DNA from 2 places in the Bacillus sp. V2I10 genome. Region 1 is predicted to be linked to the other one. Evidence: predicted binding sites of a transcription regulator. Region 1 holds the regulator's gene; the other holds the start of a gene.
The links. The regulator LexA, encoded in region 1, represses DNA repair genes until DNA is damaged. The targets are predictions, from matches to a motif close to CGAACATATGTTCG.
Positions count from the first base shown of each region.

Region 2: the regulator LexA is predicted to act here: its motif matches at 3,833-3,846, upstream of QFZ72_RS10105 (DNA polymerase IV).

Region 1 is NZ_JAUSYV010000001.1:3,062,764-3,070,200, forward strand. It holds gene QFZ72_RS15475 (DUF896 domain-containing protein) at 129-359, opposite strand; gene QFZ72_RS15480 (YneB family resolvase-like protein) at 424-1,074, opposite strand; gene yneA (cell division suppressor protein YneA) at 1,088-1,399, opposite strand; gene lexA (transcriptional repressor LexA) at 1,560-2,180, shown strand; gene QFZ72_RS15495 (magnesium transporter CorA family protein) at 2,276-3,733, shown strand; gene QFZ72_RS15500 (amino acid permease) at 4,493-5,851, opposite strand; T-box leader at 5,906-6,161, opposite strand; gene QFZ72_RS15505 (PaaI family thioesterase) at 6,598-6,882, opposite strand; gene QFZ72_RS15510 (branched-chain amino acid transporter permease) at 6,978-7,310, opposite strand; gene azlC (azaleucine resistance protein AzlC) at 7,307-7,437, opposite strand, start outside.
Region 2 is NZ_JAUSYV010000001.1:1,996,583-2,004,019, forward strand. It holds gene mce (methylmalonyl-CoA epimerase) at 1-282, shown strand, start outside; gene QFZ72_RS10090 (acyl-CoA carboxylase subunit beta) at 279-1,832, shown strand; gene QFZ72_RS10095 (M20/M25/M40 family metallo-hydrolase) at 1,855-2,979, shown strand; gene msrA (peptide-methionine (S)-S-oxide reductase MsrA) at 3,048-3,575, shown strand; gene QFZ72_RS10105 (DNA polymerase IV) at 3,864-5,105, shown strand; gene gndA (NADP-dependent phosphogluconate dehydrogenase) at 5,223-6,635, shown strand; gene QFZ72_RS10115 (YqaE/Pmp3 family membrane protein) at 6,741-6,926, shown strand; gene QFZ72_RS10120 (MFS transporter) at 7,044-7,437, shown strand, end outside.

The DNA.
Region 1 (7,437 bases):
GGTACACACTTTATGATACAACCATTAATCATGAAATGTAATAGTCCATTAAGATGTGTAAGAAACTATTCTAATGTATTATGTGCAAATTGAAAAGGAATACATCACAAATTGACGTATTCCTCTTATTAATGAAGGTTTCGCTTCTTCTCATCTTTTAGTTTTTGAGGTGTTACATCCGTACCGTTTGGGTCGAGGATCGTAACGCCTTTTAATGTATTTTTCATAGAACCGCGAAACACATGCAGGTATTCCTGTCTCAGGCTCTGCTGTTCTGCTAGTTCTTCAGGTGACAAAGCGCTTGATTTAGCCTTTTTTGAAAGCTCATTGATTCTAGCCATTTTTTCTTTTGAAAGCATGATGGTAACTCCTTTTTGTAGATTTCACTATGCTATCGTACTAAAAATGACTGTAAAAGACAACTTATTGGTCTCCTGATTGTTTTATATATTCCTGATATCTTCTATGTACCGTTGCCTTTGAAACATCATGTCCAAAACCTCTTAAAGTAGCAGCAATTTCTGCAAAGGTCAGTTTGTTTTGTTTTAAGCGGACAATTTCTGATACAGGAAGCTCTTTCTTGTCCTTTCCGGGGCTCCCATGAATATTAGACAGGTTATTTTGAGGCTTAAACCCATTTTTGACCGCACGCTGCATGCCTCTTTTGATTTTCAGATTGTGAATTTTTCTCTGATATTCTTCAACAATGCTGACGATTTCAAGTACCATGGAATCAGCTTCTGAGAGCAGAAGCCTGCCGTTATGCGTGACGGAATAAAGTGTTAATCCCTCTTTAAGCAGAAAATGAATGACTGCAATTCTGGCGTTTCCCCTCCCAAGCCTTGTTTCATCCTGGATCAGGATTGCATCCACCTGCTGATTTTTGATGCAGTCAAACAGTTCAAATATTCCGTCTCTCTCTATATCGTAGCCGCTGGCCTGCTCTTCAATCACTTTTACAATATTCATGCTGTGCTGCTCAGAAAGATTTATAAGCTCTTCCTTCTGTCTTAAAAGAGATGTTTCCTGTTCTTCTTTCACTGTGCTGACTCTGCAATAGATGATGGCGTTCAGTGTTCTCACTTCCCTATTTCTTGCTGGCTATTTGATTGACCTCATAATAGGCTGTTTTCTCTATTGGTATAAAGACTTGTTCACCAGGTTTAATGACTGCTGTCTCCATGCCGTTTTTTTCCTGTACCCACTCGACAAAATCTGTCTTAGAAAGATTGTGATGATCTTTAAATTGGTCAGCAATGCTCCAGATGCTGTCCCCTTCAGTAACTTCTATATTTACGTAGTGATCCATTCTGTCTTTTTCACCAGTATAAGACAAAGCAAAGACAGCGACAATAACGACGATAAAAAATGAGAGTAAATAAGAAAATGATTCTTTCAACATAATCCCCACCTCGAAATAGAATGTTTGTTCGTACTTTTGATATTTTCAGTATAATGAGAACAAACGTTTCTGTCAACGGATTTCTCGAACTTATGTTTGTATGCACAAGAAAAACATGCTATAATCAACATAAATTACAGGACGCGAGGTGCAAAAGATGACAAAATTATCAAAAAGACAGCAGGATATCTTAAACTTCATCAAATTAGAAGTTCAAAAAAAAGGTTATCCGCCTTCTGTTCGCGAAATTGGCGAAGCTGTCGGCCTTGCTTCTAGTTCAACTGTACACGGCCATCTGGCCAGACTAGAGAGCAAGGGACTAATCAGACGCGATCCAACTAAGCCCAGAGCCATTGAAATTTTAGAAGAAGAGACTTCACATATTCCAAGATCAAATGTTATTAATGTTCCGATTATCGGTAAGGTTACAGCGGGATCTCCCATAACAGCCATCGAAAATGTTGAGGAATATTTTCCGCTTCCTGATACGTTTGCAGCAGCAGATGATCAAGTATTCATGCTCGAAATTATGGGAGACAGTATGATAGAAGCAGGAATTCTGGACGGGGATATGGTTATCGTTAAACAGCAGAAGACGGCAAATAATGGAGATATCGTAGTAGCCATGACAGAAGATGATGAAGCAACAGTAAAACGTTTCTTTAAAGAAAAAGACTTCATTCGCCTTCAGCCTGAAAATTCAACTATGGATCCTATTATTCTGCGAAATGTTACGATTTTAGGGAAAGTCATTGGGGTTTACCGGAATATTCATTAAAGATCTTTGCTGCTAAGCAAAGATCTTTATTTTTTGGTTTTATACGCTCCAGCAAAGGGAATATAATAGTTGATAAAACTTAGAAGAGGTAACCTATGAATCCCAAAATTAACTATGATGAAATAACCATTCTGCGAACCAATTGCCAATTCATATTTCCCTTTTCTTGGGCTCATGACGGCATTAAGGAGTTAACTGAGAAGCTCTTAGCCAACGGGTTTGAATTTTTTTCAATTGAAAATGTTAATCAGCAAAATATATATTACGGGGAGAGCATTGATATCCCGCATAAATGTTTAAATCATTATTTTATGCCCTACATAGAACAAATCTTATTCCCTGACAAATATAAAGAAAAAGCCATAAACCGTTATTCAAAGCCTTTAAATTTGACTTGCAGACTTGAGACTGTGCACAATTCATTTTCTATGAAAGTTCATTCAATTGATATCTACCTTTGTCCTTTCTCTATCGGCATGGTAACGATTCGAACAGACCCTTTTAATACCAATGGAGATATCTCTTTAAGTGATGCACTGGATTTTATGGATCATTTTCGCGTTCTAGAGCCCTCAATTACAGAAGAAAAAGGTACTGTTCTCTATAATGGAGAAAAGCGTTTTGACAAGACACAGGATTTTATCTTCCAGGACCTTTGCCCTTTCATCGTCCCCTTCATAGAAAAAAGCGAGAATGATCAATCAGCTTATCTGGGCAGCCTCCCTTATTTTATTGATGAAAGGATGTTCGTATCCAGTTTTTTAACGGCTGCTCCAGATGATCAAATAACAAATAACGATTTATTCAGAATCGGACATATGAATGGATATAAAGAAAAAAAACAGCCATACACCTCTGCAAGCAATCAAAAGTATATCGAAAAATACGTAAATGATCATGTTTATGACAGATGGTCCCCGGATAGTTTTCATATTATCAGCGACCATACATTTACTTGCATCAGCAGAGACACCAAAAATGAAAAACTCATTGCTGAAGAAATGTATGGCCAGCTTTATTACAACTTGATTCTGCACTTATTTTATAAAATTGTCCTTTTAAAGCTTTCATACAGCTATTCACAGCTCTATATTGACCAAAAACAAGAAAAAATGGACAAACTGATTCGATCGATCGCCAATTTTACCGCCAAATATATTTTTTCTGAAATCAGCAGCCGGACTGAAGGACAAGAGCTTTCTGTTATGATGAAAGATCGCTTTAAAATTGAAACTCTTTACAAAGAGGTAATAAACACGATGGACAGTCTTTATCAAAATCAGGAAAAACTTGCAAGCAAACGTCATAATTCTCTTTTGCTGATCTTAACGACTTATACCGTTATCTCCGGTATTTACGGAATGAATCTGGTGATTGAAGACTGGCGGGGGAAAATTGAGTGGAGCAAGCTTGCCGGTTATTCTGTTTTTGAATATATATCGCTCGTTGTCGCTTTATCAGGTATTGCTGTGGGAAGTGTGCTTGCGGGGATAGCAATTATGAGACTGCTTAAAGACTACTTTGATAAGGGAAAATCTGAAAACCTCGACTGAGTAATGCCGAGGCTTTTTTTCTATATTACTTAATAAAAGCCCCCTCCTTCACCTTCTAGTATTAATTGATCGATTGAAAATAAATTTTTTAGCTTTTCTACTACGTTAAATGGATAGAACAGCAAAATATTTGTTAAAAAAAGACGGTATGAATTGGAATTTCATACCGTCAGTAAATTAAAACTGGGGAGTATTAATGTTTTAAGTTCTTTTTGCGCAGTTTGAGAGAGATATAACGATTATATAATAGTAGAAACACGAATGGATTAAGTATGAAAGACATTGTTAAACTCACTAGTGTTCCTAAAGCAACTTTATATGTAGAAATTAGAAAAAACCGTTCAAACACATAGAATAGTTATTGCACGGTTTGAATGTCTAAACCTTCTTTTTACCTGTATGAACTTACTCATCTTTAAACTTCTAACCTTCTATTAAAACAAGCATCTTGTTGATTTACACACTGGCCCGAACAAAATGTAACGACTTTATTTGTAATTAAACATCTTTATTGTCAGTCAACAGTACTTCATGGCACGCAATTTTTAAACGCTTTTTTATTTTATAAACAACTTTTTTTACTCAACAGTGTTTCCACAAATCAAATGATTCGTTCTAAAGATTTCATAGTTTCCTACTTAAAAGATATTTAACGTCGTTAATTATAGATGCACTTAAAAATTATTTCATAGTGCAAAAAATATAAATAAAAGACACCGCTTCTTTAATAAGCAGTGTCTCTCTTTAATAAAAGGAAAATCATGCAGCTTGTCTTCTGGCAAAACGTGAACGGACTCCAAAGTAAGCCGCTGTAATGAATAAATAAATTAAGATTGTGATAGTCGTTACAATAATAGAAGTAGTCGCAATTACACCAATCAATATAGCAAGCAGCGCCAATAGAGCTATCCAAGTCGTGTAAGGAAAAAAGCGAACATTATAGCTGACTTGCTGTGTCTGATTTGTGCGAGATTTCAAATGCGCCATCGCAATAATAATCCAAATACATAAAACTGTATATCCAAGAGAACCCATTAAATAATTAAAAGTCTTGCTCCCAGCAAATAGAGAAATAAGCACCCCTACATACAGCGAAGATGAACAAGCCAGTATCGAATAAACAGGCACCTGCCTTTTAGACAATTTTGCGAATAGTTTTGGAATACGTCCATCCACCGCTTGTGTATATAGTACACGCGACGATGCATATAGTCCGGAATTCATAGAAGAAATAATAGCTAACAATATAATGGCGTTCATAATGTGATCCGCATATGGAATTCCTATCATTTTAAACACCGTCACAAACGGGCTCTCCGGAACGCCATTCACTTGATTCCAGGGGATCAGGCTCACAATAACGAAAAACGGTAAAATATAAAAAGAAATAATCCGTGTCAATGTGCCTCTTACAGCTTTCGGTATAACCTTTTCTGGATTTTTTACCTCTGCCAAAGTAACGCCTATCATTTCAGTACCGCCGTATGAATAAATAACCACCAGCATAGCCATAATCAATCCATGTATACCATTAGGGAAAAATCCGCCATGCTTTGTAAGATGAGAAAATCCTGTTGCAGCATGGTCTTGAAACGGTACTAATAAAATGATTAAGCCAAATATGATAAATAATACAATTGCACTGATTTTTAACAGGGCAAGCCAATACTCTGTTTCTGCAAATAGCTTTACTGAAAATAAGTTTACAAGGGTAACAATGGCAGAAACAATTAAAGCCAGTATCCAAACCGGAATGTCCGGAAGCCAGTACTGCAAAAAAATAGCGGCTACCACTGATTCTGCTGCTATATTTAACACCCACATTTTCCAATATATCCAGTCAAGAAAGTGCGCAGCATAACCACCTAAAAGCGGCTGAATTAAATCACGAAATGTTCTAGCCTCTTTGTTTCTTACTGCCATTTCAGCAAGGCCCTGCATAATTAAAAGCAATATAATTCCTCCAACCATATACGCAATAATTACTGCCGGGCCTGCCATATCGATGGCTGTGCTGCTTCCTTTAAATAACCCTGCACCTATAGCTCCTCCCAGCGCCATCATCATAATATGGCGTGATGTCATAGTTCGTTTTAAGCTCTCTTGTTTGTTACTCATACTTTTAATCTCCTAATCTTTGTTGTAAGTATACAAAAAAGCCCATCGTCTCTTAAAAGAGACGATGGGCTTTAGGCCAACCGCGGTACCACTCTTATTGACTCCTTTTCTTACAGAGTCCAGCTTAGCGCACAGTATAAAATGCTAAACCTTGTAACGTAGATTAATCGTTAGAACCAAAAATAAACATATCGTAATCGGCTCTACCACTCCTAGGCGAGTTCAAAGTGCCATGTGACTGCGTTCCACCACCCCGCAGCTCTCTGCTCATCATGAACATTCTTCTACTACTCCTAATCATAGTGTTCGTTATTTTTATCATGTAATGTATGTGCACAAATAATATATTGCTATACTATACAAGCTGACAACCTCATTGTCAATGAAAATATCGATTTTTCTAAAACCTTACTGATGTCCTTTGATCCTTTACGCTTTTCACCCTTCTTACCCACTTTTGTTTCTTAAATTCTCACCTATTTTCGGTAAATGAAGGAACTATTCTTTAAACACGGGGCAGCACGCAATTTTGTGCGCTAAGCAAATTTCAACACAATTCGCACTTGTTTTGCTTGGGCTTGTCTGGAACTTCGGTTTATATCGGAATATATAGATTAACTATAGTGAATAATTCTTCTCCTTATTAGCTACATTATCTATAGCAGACTGGAGTTTGTTCCTGAATAGTTTCTTTCTTTAATAATGATTTTTAAAAAATTACTCGAAGTTATTACGTAGTCGATTGATTAATTCTTTTGCTGGTAAAGGTATCCTAAGGATGTTTTTCCATATGCATTACAGGCCACCGAAAAAGCATGGTCTGCTAAAGCATAAATGACTGCCCCGTGAACAGTTCCATATGCGTTTACCATATGGCTTTGCACTTCTAGTATTGCTTCTGCAAAACCAGCCTCAAATTTTGTTAACTGAATGCCCAGTGACCGAGCATACGGATCGTTTATTACTTGTTTATAAATTTGTTCGAAGTGTTTTTCATAAATTTGATACTCATCAATTTTCTTCTTTACTATTTATCTACCCCTTTGATTTATTGAATATTTTACTCCACCACCATTGATATAAGGAAACGTAATAGAAGATGGAGCATTAGTCATTACCAATGTCATTAAAAAACCAATTGCACCAAAATCATGTAGACAATCGTCCCCCCTGCTATAGAGAGGAGCATTTTTTTCTTCCAAAAGTGAAGTAGTGCAACTACCGCTACCGCAATAAATTCAGGGATGCCTTGACTTCCAGAAAGTAAACTCACATCCTTAAAACAATAAATGACCAAAAGCCCAATTACCGCTGGTGGCAGCACTTTACCGAGATACTGTACATACTTCGGTGTGGGTTTACCCGATGGGAAAACGATAAATGGAAGAAACCTTGTGAGCATTGTGCCTAAAACAACCATAGCAATTGTGATAAACTGCTGCGTTAAATTCATTGTCATATGGTGTTAACCTCAACTTTCTCCAATGGTTTTCTAAGAACGGTAAGTATCCCAAGAATCGCAAGCATAGCAGGGATAATGAAGTTGTTTCCGCCAAAAATAATAAGACTGACAATTGAAAGTCCAA
Region 2 (7,437 bases), 1.1 Mb from region 1:
TTGAAAATAGGCGATACCAAAATTGAATTACTTGAGCCCACTTCTGAGGACAGTGCTGTAGCCAAATTTATTGAAAAACAGGGAGAAGGCATACATCATTTGGCTTTGGGAGTGGATGATATAAAGAAAAGGATTGAAGAATTGAGGGTAAATGGAGTGAAAATGATTGATGAAACTCCAAGGAACGGTGCAGGCGGCGCTGCCATTGCCTTTTTGCATCCGAAATCTGCAAACGGAGTATTAGTGGAACTATGTGAAAAGAGAGAGGGTACAGTTCTATGAGCATTGATATTTTCGATAAAATAAATGAATTATATGATCGAAGACGTGAAGTGGAAATGGGCGGCGGAGATGAGCGCATTGAAAAACAGCATGAAAAAGGAAAGCTGACAGCAAGAGAGCGCATCGATCTTCTCGTTGATAAAGGAACATTCGTTGAAATGAATCCATTCATAGAGCACCGGTGCAATGACTTTGGTCTGAGCGGGAAAAAAGGGCCGGGTGACGGAGTCGTCACAGGCTACGGCAAAGTGAACGGACGACCTGTCTATTTATTTTCACAGGACTTTACGGTTTTTGGAGGAGCCCTTGGAGAGATGCATGCAAAGAAAATTGCTGCGGTTATGGACCTGGCAGCAAAAAGCGGAACGCCGTTCATTGGCCTTAACGACTCCGGAGGTGCTAGAATTCAGGAAGGTGTGGTATCATTAGATGGATATGGGCAGATTTTTTACCGCAATACCATCTACTCGGGCGTAATACCGCAAATTTCGGTTATCCTTGGTCCGTGTGCAGGCGGTGCCGTATATTCTCCTGCAATTACAGACTTTGTCTTTATGGTCGAGAAAACAAGTCAAATGTTTATAACAGGTCCTAAAGTGATTGAAACGGTAACAGGCGAAAAAATCAGTTCCGAAGATTTAGGCGGAGCTAAAGTACATAATACGATCAGCGGAAATGCCCATTTTTCAGGCGAAACAGAAGAAGAGGTGCTTTCTCAAGTCCGGAAATTAATCACCTATTTGCCGCAGAATAATCAGGAGAAAGCGCCGATTTTGCCATTCGATGATGATGCGGATTATCGTCCGAACCTGACAGACTGCATCCCATTTGATGCCCTCAGGCCTTATGATGTTCGAGTGGTTATTCAAGAAGTGGCTGATGCCGATTCTTTTTATGAAGTGCAAAAGGACTTTGCAAAAAATATAGTTGTCGGTTTTGCGAGAATAAAAGGTGAGGTCGTTGGACTCGTCTGCAATCAGCCAAAATACATGGCCGGCGGACTTGATATTGATTCTTCGGATAAAGCTTCCCGCTTCATCCGGTTTTGTGATTCGTTCCAGATTCCGATTATTACGTTTGAAGATGTTACTGGGTTTTTCCCTGGTATTAAGCAAGAGCACGGGGGAATCATCAGACACGGGGCAAAGATTTTGTATGCCTATTCAGAAGCAACCGTTCCTAAATTGACGGTTATTTTGCGAAAAGCCTACGGCGGAGCATACGTTGCACTGAACAGCAAATCGATTGGAGCGGATCTTGTTTTTGCATGGCCGAATGCCGAGATTGCCGTGATGGGTCCTCAGGGTGCTGCGAATATCATTTTCGCTAAAGAAATTGAAAACAGCGATAATCCTGAAGAGACAAGAGCAAATAAAATCGAAGAATACAGAGAGAAGTTCGCAAATCCTTATGTTGCTGCGAGTCAGGGTATGGTTGATGATGTCATTGATCCGCGGGATACAAGAATTAAATTGATTCAGGCACTTGAAATGCTCCGGACAAAGCAAGAGCAAAGACCTGCCAAAAAGCATGGGAACATTCCGCTTTAATACACTTTATGGAGGAATACATATGGTTAATCAAGAACGCTTAGTTAATGAATTTCTGGAGCTTGTGCAAATTGATTCAGAAACGAAATTCGAAACAGAAATTGCAAAAGTATTAAAAGAAAAGTTTTCATCACTTGGTGTTCATGTTGTTGAAGATGATACAACGGGTGTTACCGGACATGGTGCAGGAAATTTAATTTGTACTCTGGAAGCTGTAAAAGACGGAGTAGATCCGATTTATTTTACTTCACATATGGACACTGTTGTTCCTGGAAAAGGCATTAAGCCCTCTATTAAAGATGATTATATTGTGACAGACGGTACGACGATTTTAGGTGCTGATGATAAAACAGGTTTATCCGCGATGCTTGAAGCCGTTCGTGTGTTGAAGGAAAATAACATCTCTCATGGAAAAATCGAATTTATTATTACTGCCGGTGAAGAATCAGGTCTTGTAGGCGCGAAAGCCATTGATGGATCTCAAATCACGGCAAAATTCGGATATGCATTAGACAGTGATGGAAAAGTCGGGACAATTATTGTTGCAGCTCCAACACAAGCTAAAGTAAAAGCAGCCATCTTTGGCAAGACGGCTCATGCTGGTGTCGCCCCTGAAAAAGGCGTATCTGCGATCACCATTGCTGCAAAAGCAATTGCTAAAATGCCCTTAGGCAGAATTGATCATGAAACAACAGCTAACATTGGCCGTTTTGAAGGAGGCACGCAAACAAACATCGTTTGCGATCAAGTGAATATTTTAGCTGAAGCAAGATCTTTGGTTCCTGAGAAAATGGAAGCTCAAGTGGCGAAAATGAAAGAAGCTTTTGAAAGTGCTGCTGCTGAAATGGGCGGACGCGCTGAAGTGGATATTGAAGTGATGTATCCCGGCTTTAAATTTGGCGAGGGAGATCATGTTGTTGAAGTCGCTAAAAAAGCGGCTGCAGCAATCGGCCGAACAAGCGAGCTTCAAACAAGCGGCGGTGGCAGCGATGCCAATGTTATTGCCGGGTTTGACATTCCAACTGTGAATTTGGCAGTCGGGTATGAAGATATTCATACAACCAATGAAAAGATGCCGATAGAAGAGCTTGTGAAAACAGCAGAGCTTGTTGTCGCGATCATTGAGGAAGTAGCTAAAGGCGAATAATCCAAAAAGAATGGCAGGCGCAGCGATCGCTCCTGCTGTTTCTTATTTCAGAAATAGAGGTGTTCAGCATGAAAAAGAAAGAAAAAGCAACTTTTGCCGGAGGATGCTTCTGGTGTATGGTGAAGCCGTTTGACGAGCAGCCAGGCATCATTGAGGTTGTTTCTGGCTATACAGGAGGAACATTAGAAAATCCTTCTTATGAACAAATTAAAACAGGTGAAACAGGCCACCTGGAAGCTGTGGAAATTACATTTGAACCTGAAGTATTTTCATATGAAAGACTGCTCGAGTTATATTGGCCGCAAATTGATCCGACAGATGATGGCGGACAGTTCTTTGACCGGGGCAGCCAGTACCGCACAGCCATTTTTTATCATACAGAACAGCAGAAGCTAAAAGCAGAGCAGTCAAAAACTGCGATTGAAGAGAGCGGCCGCTTTAAGAAACCGATTGTAACGGAAATCCTTCCGGCAGCTCCTTTTTACCATGCAGAAGAATACCATCAAAAGTTTTATGCTAAAAATCCGGAGAAATATAAGCAAGAAAGAGAAGAATCCGGAAGAGAAGAATTTATAAAGAAAAATTGGAATCAGTAAAAAAAAGCCCGCTGCCTTATAACAAGACAGCGGGCTTTTTTAAGGTTTAATAACGTACTTGCGCTTATCTTAATGTGCCGATAATAGTTTGTCAAAGTGTGCAGCAGGGTACTTTCCTTATTAAGAAGAACGGTTCTGATTCTTGCCATTACAATAGGGTCCGTTCGGAGTTAAAGTACAGCAGAAAAAAATGAACAGCCGCACCGCCGCCATTCATCTGATGGCGGCTTTTTTAGATTATATGATAAAATGAAAAGAGAACGATTGTTTGGAAAGAAGATGAATAAGATGAAAGAGCTAAGTGGACCTAGAGTAATTTTACATGTGGACATGAACAGCTTTTATGCATCTGTTGAAATGGCATTTGACCCCGAACTTAGAGGAAAGCCGCTTGCAATTGCAGGAAACGTAGAAGAACGAAAAGGAATTGTGGTTACTTGCAGTTATGAAGCGAGGGCTAAGGGAGTGAAAACGACCATGCCGCTTTGGCAGGCGAAACGGCATTGTCCTGAACTGATTGTCCGAAAACCAAACTTTGACCGTTACAGAAAAGCCTCTAAAGCCATGTTCGGCCTTTTAAGGGAGTTTACACATCTGGTAGAGCCCGTTTCAATTGATGAAGGATATATGGATTTAACGGAGTTTTTAAAGGAGGGCAATCCTCTTCAAATCGCTAAGACCATTCAGGACAGGCTGATGGAAGAGCTTTTGCTGCCGGCAAGCATTGGCGTAGCACCTAATAAATTTCTCGCCAAAATGGCATCCAACATGAAAAAACCCCTCGGCATCACTGTACTCAGAAAGCGGGAGCTGGGTAAGACTCTTTGGCCGCTTCCTGTTAGCGAAATGCATGGGGTTGGAGAAAAAACGGCCGAGAAATTAAAAACAATTGGTATTCAAACGATAAAAGACCTTGCAGGTGCTGATGCGATTGGATTAAAGCAGCTTCTCGGAATCAACGGCGAGCGCCTGAAAAAAAGAGCAAATGGAATAGATGATAGAGAGGTAAACCCTGACTCCATCTATGATTTTAAAAGCATCGGAAACTCAACTACTTTATCAAAAGATACGACAGAGGCCAGAATTCTGTATGAAACTCTGAACCGTCTGTCACATTCGGTAAGCAGCAGAATGAAACGAAAGGATGTTCTCGGCACGAAAATCTTTACGACGATTCGTTATTCTGACCGAAGCACATATACTCGTAGTAAGAAACTGAATAACCCCATTGTTGAGACAGAGGATATTCTTACACATGCTAAAGCGCTGTTTGATAAGCATTGGACGGGTGAACCAATCCGGCTCCTTGGAGTAACATGCCAGGATCTTGTTCCGAAAGAGGATGCTTATAAGCAGCTGGATCTTTTTTCTTTTCAGGAGGACGCAAAAAAAGAACCGCTTTACAAAACCATTGAAGATATTAATAGAAAATACGGCAGCAGCATGGTCAAACGCGGGATGAAAGTGGACAAATCAGAAGATGATAAAACAAGCGGCACAAGTTTTAATAAAGATTTTTTAAGGGAATGATTAATGCGCTTTACTTGATAAAAGCAAGGCTCCTGTGTTATTTTTACATGAAGAATCCATGTGACTGTATGCATGAACTCTGTATATAAAAAATTGATTGAGAAGGGAAGTATCATAATGTCAAAACAGCAAATTGGCGTCATCGGTTTGGCCGTCATGGGCAAAAACCTCGCTCTTAATATAGAAAGCCGCGGATATTCCGTATCGGTTTATAATCGTTCTTCTGATAAAACAGAAGAGATGCTGAAAGAAAACAGCGGTAAAAATCTGGTTGGTACATACAGCATTGAAGAATTTGTTCAATCACTTGAAACTCCCCGCAAAATTTTGCTGATGGTCAAAGCGGGCTTTGCAACAGATGCTACAATAGAACAATTGCTTCCCCATTTAGATAAAGGGGATATTTTAATTGACGGCGGAAACACGCTGTATACAGACACACAGCGCCGCAACAAGGAGCTTGCCGAGAGCGGCATACACTTCATCGGCACTGGCGTATCCGGCGGTGAAGAAGGGGCACTTAAAGGGCCATCAATTATGCCTGGCGGCCAAAAAGAAGCCTTCGATCTAGTAAAGCCTATTTTCGAAGCGATTTCTGCAAAAGTTGATGGTGATCCATGTACTACATACATCGGTCCTGATGGTGCTGGCCATTATGTGAAAATGGTTCATAACGGCATTGAATACGGCGACATGCAGCTGATTTCAGAAGCTTATTTTATTTTGAAAAATGTTCTAGGTCTATCTGCAGAGGAATTGCATGAAGTATTTGCGGACTGGAATCAAGGCGAGCTTGACAGCTATTTAATTGAAATCACAGCTGACATCTTCACTAAAACGGATGAAGAAACCGGAAAGCCGCTTGTTGACGTCATTTTAGATACTGCAGGCCAAAAAGGCACTGGAAAATGGACAAGCAAAAGCGCCCTTGATTTAGGTGTTCCGCTGCCGATTATTACAGAATCAGTTTTTGCACGATTCATTTCTGCCATGAAGGATGAGCGCGTGAAAGCAAGCAAAATCTTATCAGGACCTGCTGTTTCTCCTTTTGAAGGCGACAAGGCAGAACTGATTGAAGTTGTGCGCAAAGCTCTTTATATGAGTAAAATCTGTTCTTATGCACAAGGTTTCGCTCAAATGAGAGCAGCTTCTGATGAATACAAGTGGGATCTTCAGTACGGCGATATCGCCATGATTTTCAGAGGCGGCTGTATCATTCGCGCTGCATTCCTGCAAAAAATCAAAGATGCATATGACCGTGATGCAAACCTTGCAAACCTGCTGCTTGATCCATACTTTAAAGAAATAGCAGAAAGCTACCAGGGAGCACTTCGCAAAGTCTTAACGGTTGCGATTGAACAGGGAGTTCCGGTGCCAAGCTTCTCAGCTGCGTTATCATACTATGACAGCTACCGGACAGAAACGCTTCCTGCCAACCTTATTCAGGCACAGCGCGACTACTTTGGAGCTCATACGTATCAGCGTACGGATAAAGAAGGGATCTTCCATACGGAATGGATGTCAAAATAAGAAAAACAAAACACGGTGCCACCCGAGCGCCGTGTTTTCTTTATGTTTTCTCCTTGATGTTTCTGGGTAAAAAAGAAACAGAATGATTAAACGGGGTGAAAACGAATGCTTTATTTACTGGCCATATTGCTGCCGCCTGCAGCCGTGCTTTTTGTTGGCAAACCATTTCAGGCGCTGCTGAATTTGATTTTAACATTGATTTTCTATATTCCGGGAGCCATTCATGCGGTACTGGTTGTAAAAGATGCGAAGGCAGATAAACGAGCGAAAAAGTATGGCAGTCATTATTAATAGATAGGCCGGGCATGTAAGCGTATGTCCGGTTTTTTCATGAATTCAAATTAGTTGACGATTTTGGATGGAGCGCGTATATTTCATTAGGTACACGAAATAAAAAGGCGGGATCACATGTCAGCTATCACAACAGAAATACCTATTGAAAAAAATGAACATGGATTAGCCCACGAAACAAAGATTGTTTTGTTATGGAGCTTAACAGTCTGGCTTGTCGTAATGAACACGACAATGTTCAATGTAGCGCTGCCAAGTGTGTTAAATGACCTGAGCTTATCATCTGGAACAGCATCATGGATTGTATCCGGCTATTCGATTGCCTTTGCTATTTCCACTTTGACTTACAGCCGCTTATCTGATTTTATTCCGATATCAAAACTGCTTTCTATTGGGTTAATCCTGCTTGGAATCTCGTCCATCATCGGATTTTTCTCTAACGATTTTTATATGCTTTTAACTGCCCGTGTCCTGCAGGCTGCAGGTGCCGGGGCTGTTCCTGGTCTTGCAA